2 regions of the Janthinobacterium salmonicoloratum genome follow, and region 1 is predicted to be linked to the other one. Evidence: predicted binding sites of a transcription regulator. Region 1 holds the regulator's gene; the other holds the start of a gene.

Region 1 (3,509 bases):
ATCATCACCTACGATACCAAGCGCGGCGAACCACGTGGCGCACTGAGCAAGAAGGCCGGCAACAACGACAAGCTGGGCGATTGCATCGACTGTACCCTGTGCGTGCAGGTGTGTCCGACCGGTATCGATATCCGCAACGGCCTGCAGTATGAATGCATCGGCTGCGCCGCTTGCGTCGATGCCTGCAACAGCGTGATGGACAAGGTCGACCGGCCGCGTGGCCTGGTACGCTACAGTACCGACCATGCGATGGAAAACAACTTCAATTCGAAGCAGATCCGCCAGCGCGCCATGCGCCCGCGCGTATTGATCTACACTTCCATCCTGGCCCTGATCATCATCGCCGTGTGTACTTCGCTGGCGCTGCGCACGCCCTTGAAAATGGACGTGATCCGCGACCGCGGTTCGATGGGACGCGAAGTGGAGGACGGCATGATCGAAAACGTCTACCGCTTGCAGATCATGAATACGTCGGAGCAAACCCAGCATTTTAAAATCAGCGCTTCCGGCTTGCCGGGCCTGACCTTGCTGACGCGTGAAGAAGTGACCTTGCAGCCGACGGAAACGCTGGGCTGGCCGATCCGCCTGCGCGTACCGCACGGCGTCGGCGAGAAGGGTTCGAACAAGATTGCGATCGAATTGCACTCGCTGGACGACCCATCGCTGCATGTGCGTGAAAGCGCGGTATTCATCGTACCGCGCTAATGTAGGAAGGCCGGTCCCCGCATGGGGACTGGCTGATTAAACAGGAGAAATATCATGTCCGACAGTCTGAAACTGCAAGCACCCGTTGCACCGTGGTACAAGCATCGCTGGCCATGGCTGCTGATGATCGGCCCCGGCCTGTCCGTGGTCGTCGGCAGCTTCATGGGCTATATCGCGTTTACGCAGCCCGATGCGCTGGTGGTGGGCGATTATTACAAGCAGGGCAAAGCGATCAACCAGGATTTGAAGCGCGACACGATCGCCAGCGACCTGGCGATGGATACGAGCCTGTCGTACGACGTGGCACAGGCGAGCCTCAGTGGTTCCGTGCACAGCTTCGGCAAGGCCTATCAGGCGCCGCTGCAGCTGCACCTGGCGCATGCGACCCTGCCGGAAAAGGATATCAAGCTGCTGGTGCAGCCCGATGCGGCCGGCAATTTTTCCGTAGCGCTGCCGATGCTCGAACGCAGCCGCTGGCAAGTGCTGGTGGAAAACGACAAACGCGAGTGGCGCCTGTCAGGCATCTGGACCTGGCCACTGCAGCGCAGCATCGCGCTGCATGCTGACGCAGAGCTGTAAAGCTTATTTGCAGACGTCAGTACCGGCCGTAATGGCCTTCAATTTGGCCGGCTGCAGGATTTCAATCTCGCGGTTCGACACGCGCAGCCAGCCTTCCTTCTTGAATTTGGACAGCAGACGGCTGACGCTCTCGATGGTCAGGCCCAGATAGTTGCCGATTTCCTCGCGCGACATGCGCAGCTGGAAATTGCTGCCCGAATAGCCGCGTGCCTCGTAGCGCGAGGCCAGGTTGACGATGAAGGCGGCAAAGCGCTGCGTCGCCTGCATATTGCCCAGCAAGAGCATGACGCTTTGCTCGCGCGTGATTTCCTGGCTCATCATGCGGTGAAAATGGCGCAGCAGGGTCGGCATATTGCCCAGCAATTGTTCCAGGCTGGAAAACGGAATTTCACATACTTCGCTGTCTTCCAGCGCCACCGCATTACAGTGGTGGCGGTCTGCGCTGATGGCGTCCATGCCCAGCAATTCACCGGCCATCTGGAAACCCGTCACCTGCTCTTCGCCGCCAGGATTGATCTGGTACGTCTTGAAGTGCCCCAGGCGAATCGCATACAGGTTCTGGAACGAGTCGCCGATGCGAAACAGCGAGGCGCCGCGCGCGACCTTGCGGCGGCGGCCGATGATCTGGTCCAGCCTGTCCATGTCGCCCACATCGAGGCCCATCGGCAGGCACAATTGATGCATGCTGCAGGTCGAGCATCGCGCTCGCAACGCTTCCACGTTCACTGTGGGCAAGGTTGGAGTGAGTAGCGCTTCAGTCATGTCATTACCTTTTATAAAATGCAATAACAAGTTTACTGCATACAGGGTTGCCGTGTGCCAATTTCACCGTAATTTCGGCGAATAAACGACGTCCAGCCTTTAATTATATGGCAACATCGTCAAAAGCCCATACGGGGCGGGCAATTTATGCGGTGGCGCTTGCCAAGCTGAGGCATTGATAGGAAAATTCCCGTCAGCATTATCTGCCGCCTGTGCCGCCCGGTACTGAAAAGGAAATCATGAAGCCTCTCGGCATTAAAGCAAAAGTCGCGCTGGCCACCAGCCTGACCTCGATCGCCATGATCGCGCTGGTCACCATGATCCAGTTGCAGCACATGCGCGACGACTTCACCCGAGTGCTGTTGAGCCAGCAGTCATCCCTGATCAGCCGCACCGCTGCCGAGCTCGACGACAAGCTGGGCATGCTGCTGCAGATCGTCACCCTGACGGCCAGGCAGCAGCCGCCGGAACTGATCGCCCAGCCCACCCAATTGCGCGCATACTATGCGCGCCGCTCGATGCTGGTGCTGTTCGATGACGTGCTGGTGCTCGATGCGCATGGCGCCATCGTGGCCGACATGCCGGAAGTGGCGGGGCGCGCCGGCATCAACGTCGCCGAGCGCGAGTATTTCCAGACCGTCTTGCGCACGCGCCAGCCCATGATCACCGAACCGATGCTGGGCAAGTCGAGCGGCATGCCCATCGTGCAGATGGTCGCGCCCGTGCTGGCCGCCGATGGCCAGGTGGCCGGGGTCGTGATCGGCGTGCTGCGCCTGTACAAGGACAACTTGCTGGGCCGCCTGCGCTCGGAAAAGATCGGCAAGAGCGGCTATTACTTCATTCTCACGCGCGGCGCCGTGCCGCGCTATGTGCTGCACCCCGATACCAGCCGTTTGCTGCAGCCGCGCAAGCCGAACGCCAACCTGACGACCACCCAGTTGCTGAAGGAAGATGGCGAAGGCAGCATGGTCAGCACCAACAGCCGCGGCATCACGGCCGTCAACAGCTTCAAGCGCCTGAAATCGGTGAACTGGCTGCTGGCCGCCTCGCTGCCCATCGACGATGCCTTCGAACCCTTCGATGGCGTGCTGTCCCGGCTGGTGCTGTGGAGCATCCTCGCTTCGCTGCTGGCCGCGGCCGTACTGGGCTGGGTCACCGTGCGCCTGCTGTCGCCGCTGGTGCGCTTGCGCGATACCCTGCTGGCCCTGCGTACCAGCGGCAGCCGTTTCACCCCCGTGCCGGTGCGGCAGCGCGACGAGATCGGCGAACTGACGGAAGCGTTCAACGGCCTGATGAGCGAACGCGACCGTCTGCAGCAGGAACTCGAAGTACGCGCGGCGGAGCTGGAACAGGAGCGCGACCGGGCCGAGGCGGCCAACCGCGCGAAGAGCGATTTCGTGGCCAACATGAGCCATGAAATCCGCACGCCCCTCAATGCCGTGCTGGGCATGGTGTATTTGCTG
Region 2 (3,509 bases), on a different contig from region 1:
CCGGCATGCCGATCGACACGATGGAGCAAAGGCGCGCGGCCTACCAGGGTTCCGTCGGCATCGGCTACGATCTGGTGACGATGATGCGCAGTGCGCTGGCCGACATGCCGGTACGCAACGTCCGCCTGACCCTGTTCGATATCGGTCCGCAGGCGCGCGAACCGCTGCAACTGCCGCGCGACATGCGCCCCATCTTCGACAGCACGACGGCAGGCATGCATGCGCCATGGTGGCTGCCCGGCAACTCGGGGCGTTACCTGAGCAGCACGATGCTGATCGAACACAATGGCCGCATGTGGCAAGCGCTGTTCAGCGTGCGCAAGAGCGACCTGTATACGCGCTTCGGTGCCTTTCTGCCCTGGCTGGCCCTGCTGATCGGCTTTGCCAGCACCATGCTGCTGTATGTGCTGTTCCATACCCTGGCGTCGTCGCGCCGGCGCGCCATCCAGATGGCGACGGGCATGACGGAGGAATTGCGCGCCAGCCAGATCCGCCTGCAGCTGTCGCATCAGAAACTGCGCCGCCTGGCGGCCCACGCCGACCAGATCAAGGAAGAAGAGCGCAAGCGCATCGCGCGCGAAATTCACGACGACCTGGGACAAAACCTGCTGGTGCTGCGCATCGATGCCGACATGCTGGCCTCGCGCACGCAGCGCCGCCACCCGCGCCTGAACGCCCGCGCCCGCTCGACCCTGGAGCAGATCGACGCCACCATCAAGAGCGTGCGGCAGATCATCAACGACTTGCGCCCTACCGTGCTGGACCTGGGCGTGAATGCGGCCGTCGAATGGCAGGTGGCGCAATTCCGCCAGCGCACGGGCATCGCCTGCGAAGTGAGCGAAAGCCATGACGACATTTGCCTCAGCGACCAGTGTGCGACGGCCCTGTTCCGCATCCTGCAAGAGTCACTCAGCAATATTTCCCAGCATGCCTATGCCAGCCGCGTGCAAGTCAAGCTGGAAAAATGCCGCGATACGGTGTCGATGAGCATCAGCGACAACGGCGTGGGCGCGGCCATCGACGGGCGCAACAAGCTGGGCTCGTTTGGCCTGGTGGGGATAGAGGAGCGCATCAAGTTGCTGGGCGGCACTTTCTACATCGAAAGTAGCCCCGGCGCCGGCATGAGCGTGCACGTCAGCGTGCCGCTGGGCGCGGACGCCACCGCGTTTCCCTACCAGGAAGAAAGCAGGTCCAGCGCCTGACAGGCGCGCCCCACTTGAAGCAAGCTCAGCTTGCATATTTTGTAATAAGATGCAATATTAATGTAGAACAACTCAGCGCCCGCCCGCCATGGGTCAGGCATCCCTCGACTACTTACCAGGAGTACACACCGACCGCTATCCCTTGTTTCACCGTATTTCCCACAACGCTCTTTACCAAAGGACATTCATGGATACGAACGATAGTTTCAAGGCAATTGCCGATTTGAATTTGGACGCGATCAAGGTCAAGCTGATGCACCGGGAGTCAGGCGAAGGATGGAGCCTGGAAAAAGCGAATGCGGTGGAATTCGAATACCGCCGCTTCCTGATCCTGATGAAGCAGTTTCCCCAAGAAGAAACGGCGCCACTGATGGACGTCGATACCTTCTGGCACTACCACATCCTCGATACCCTGAAATATGCGGCGGACTGCGAACAGGTGTTCGGTTACTTCCTGCATCACTTCCCGTACATCGGCCTGCGCGGCGAAGACGACGAAGCGGCGCACCATCGCGTGGGCGAGCGCATGAAGCAGTTGTATGAGCAAACGTTCGGGGAAGATTATATCCGCGCAGAAACGGCGTATTCGGGACGTGCCGTACAAGCAGCGTTTTCCAGTGCGGCGGTGCAGGCGACGGCAGACTCGGGCCGGGCTGTACAAACGGCGTTTTCCAGTGCAGCGGTACAGGCGACAGCGTACTCGGGCCGGGCCGTGCAAACGGCGTTTTCCAGTGCCGCGGTACAGGCGACAGCGTACTCGGGCCGGGCCGTGCAAACGGCGTTTTCCAGTGCAGCGGTACAGGCGACGGCGTATTCGGGCCGCGCGACCGGGGCTGCCAACACCGCCTTTTCCAGCGCGCCTGCCTCACTGAGCGCAGCGGTGGTCAAGTCGTCCTCGACTGGACAGGAAATGGGGCGTTTCTATGTCGATCGTCCGGTACTGAACCGCGACCCGCAATAGAAAAGCGGAAAACAGATGTGGCTGCCGCACGCGGCAAGCCTGACTTACCCAGACGGCACCTCTCAGTTTACCGTCTGTCAGGCGTTCTTAGGCAGCCATCAACTCGCGCAATTCACGAATGCTGAAATCGCTGATTTCATGCATGCGGATGAGGATCGTGGCGCCGATCGGCAAGGTGTTATGACGAATCTTGCTGATAACAGGTGGCGCCACTTCCAGAGCTCGCGACAAGGCGGCATCATTTTTCAGTTGCAGCTTGTCGATGATCGCATCGAGGACGCGATTCGGGTTGTAGGTAGGCAAAGAGGTAATTTGTTTGAGAGACATGATCAAAAATCCGTACTTGTTGTATTAAAGCAAGAAAAAACCGAATGTCTCTTCTGCAATAATTCAGGGTAAACACACTAAAAAGCGCCATCACTTATGCGGCTTTTACGCCGCAAACAATATAATACACGCTATTGTTGATTTTTGCGTAACTTAAAGCAAAATTGTGATAATTGAAGAGAATTGACGCACTTGGAATGTGCTAGAGGATAACTCAAATCGGAAAAATTTGCTGCACGTCATCAATTTTTACAATGAGGGACGCCGCTACGCATGAGCCAGGCAATCGTCATGAGCGTGCCCAGGCGGGCCATTTCTGCTGATAAATGCCAACCTTGCGCGGCCACGCCGGCCGGGGCGGCAAGCAGGCAAGTGCCAAGGATGGCATCACCACGGCACCAGGCCAGTTGCCGGCGAATTTCATCGGGTGGTGGTGGCGGCTGCAGCGCATGTTCGCGGCGCCGCATATAGGCGCGCACCTGTTCCTTGCTGGGGTGACTCTTCGCTTGCATGGCTCGCTCCTGCTGACGGGAAACAGCGTCGCTCTATTTGTAGAGCCCGCCACAAGTAGCTGAAACGCGTGACGACATTGCTCACCATATCGTCAGCGTGCCATGGCGCGTTTGCGCTGCATCAAGTAGCAAAGCCCCGGTGTTGCACCGAAGCCTGCACTGCCCCATGCTCCATGTTCACGTCACCAGCGGCCTGGCGGCCGATAGCCTGCTCTTATTTCTTTTGCTGGCGCACGCGCTGTTGCTGTTTTTCCTGCGTTTGCTGGCGGTTCTGCTTGCGCTCGAACAGGGTGACCGCATCTTTCTTGGCTTGCTCGGCGGTACGCATTTCCTCATGTGCATCGTGCGGGACAAAAAATTCCGCGTCCTGCGCCGCCACGACCAGCTTGATGGCGGCGTCGTCGTCGAGGTCATACAGTTCCGTCAGGACGGTGGTGACCTCGTCCAGGTATTCTTCGTAAGTGAGGGTGCTCATGCTGTAGTCCTTAAGTGAATGGCGCACCGCCG

What was found. The regulator FNR, encoded in region 1, switches genes on or off when oxygen is low (the NO sensors DNR and NnrR bind a similar motif). The targets are predictions, from matches to a motif close to TTGATNNNNATCAA.
Region 2: ACQ4WY_RS21080 (glycine-rich domain-containing protein) is a predicted target of FNR. The motif match lies at 1,260-1,273, and genes of this name have one in related genera.

What each region holds. Positions count from the first base shown of each region.
Region 1 covers NZ_JBNYXV010000002.1:723,257-726,765, reverse strand. The annotation lists gene ccoG (cytochrome c oxidase accessory protein CcoG) at 1-705, shown strand, start outside; gene ACQ4WY_RS16440 (FixH family protein) at 760-1,284, shown strand; gene fnr (fumarate/nitrate reduction transcriptional regulator Fnr) at 1,288-2,046, opposite strand; gene ACQ4WY_RS16430 (response regulator) at 2,286-3,509, shown strand, end outside.
Region 2 covers NZ_JBNYXV010000004.1:314,023-317,531, forward strand. The annotation lists gene ACQ4WY_RS21075 (CHASE domain-containing protein) at 1-1,202, shown strand, start outside; gene ACQ4WY_RS21080 (glycine-rich domain-containing protein) at 1,390-2,163, shown strand; gene ACQ4WY_RS21085 (hypothetical protein) at 2,251-2,490, opposite strand; gene ACQ4WY_RS21090 (hypothetical protein) at 2,733-3,002, opposite strand; gene ACQ4WY_RS21095 (hypothetical protein) at 3,217-3,477, opposite strand.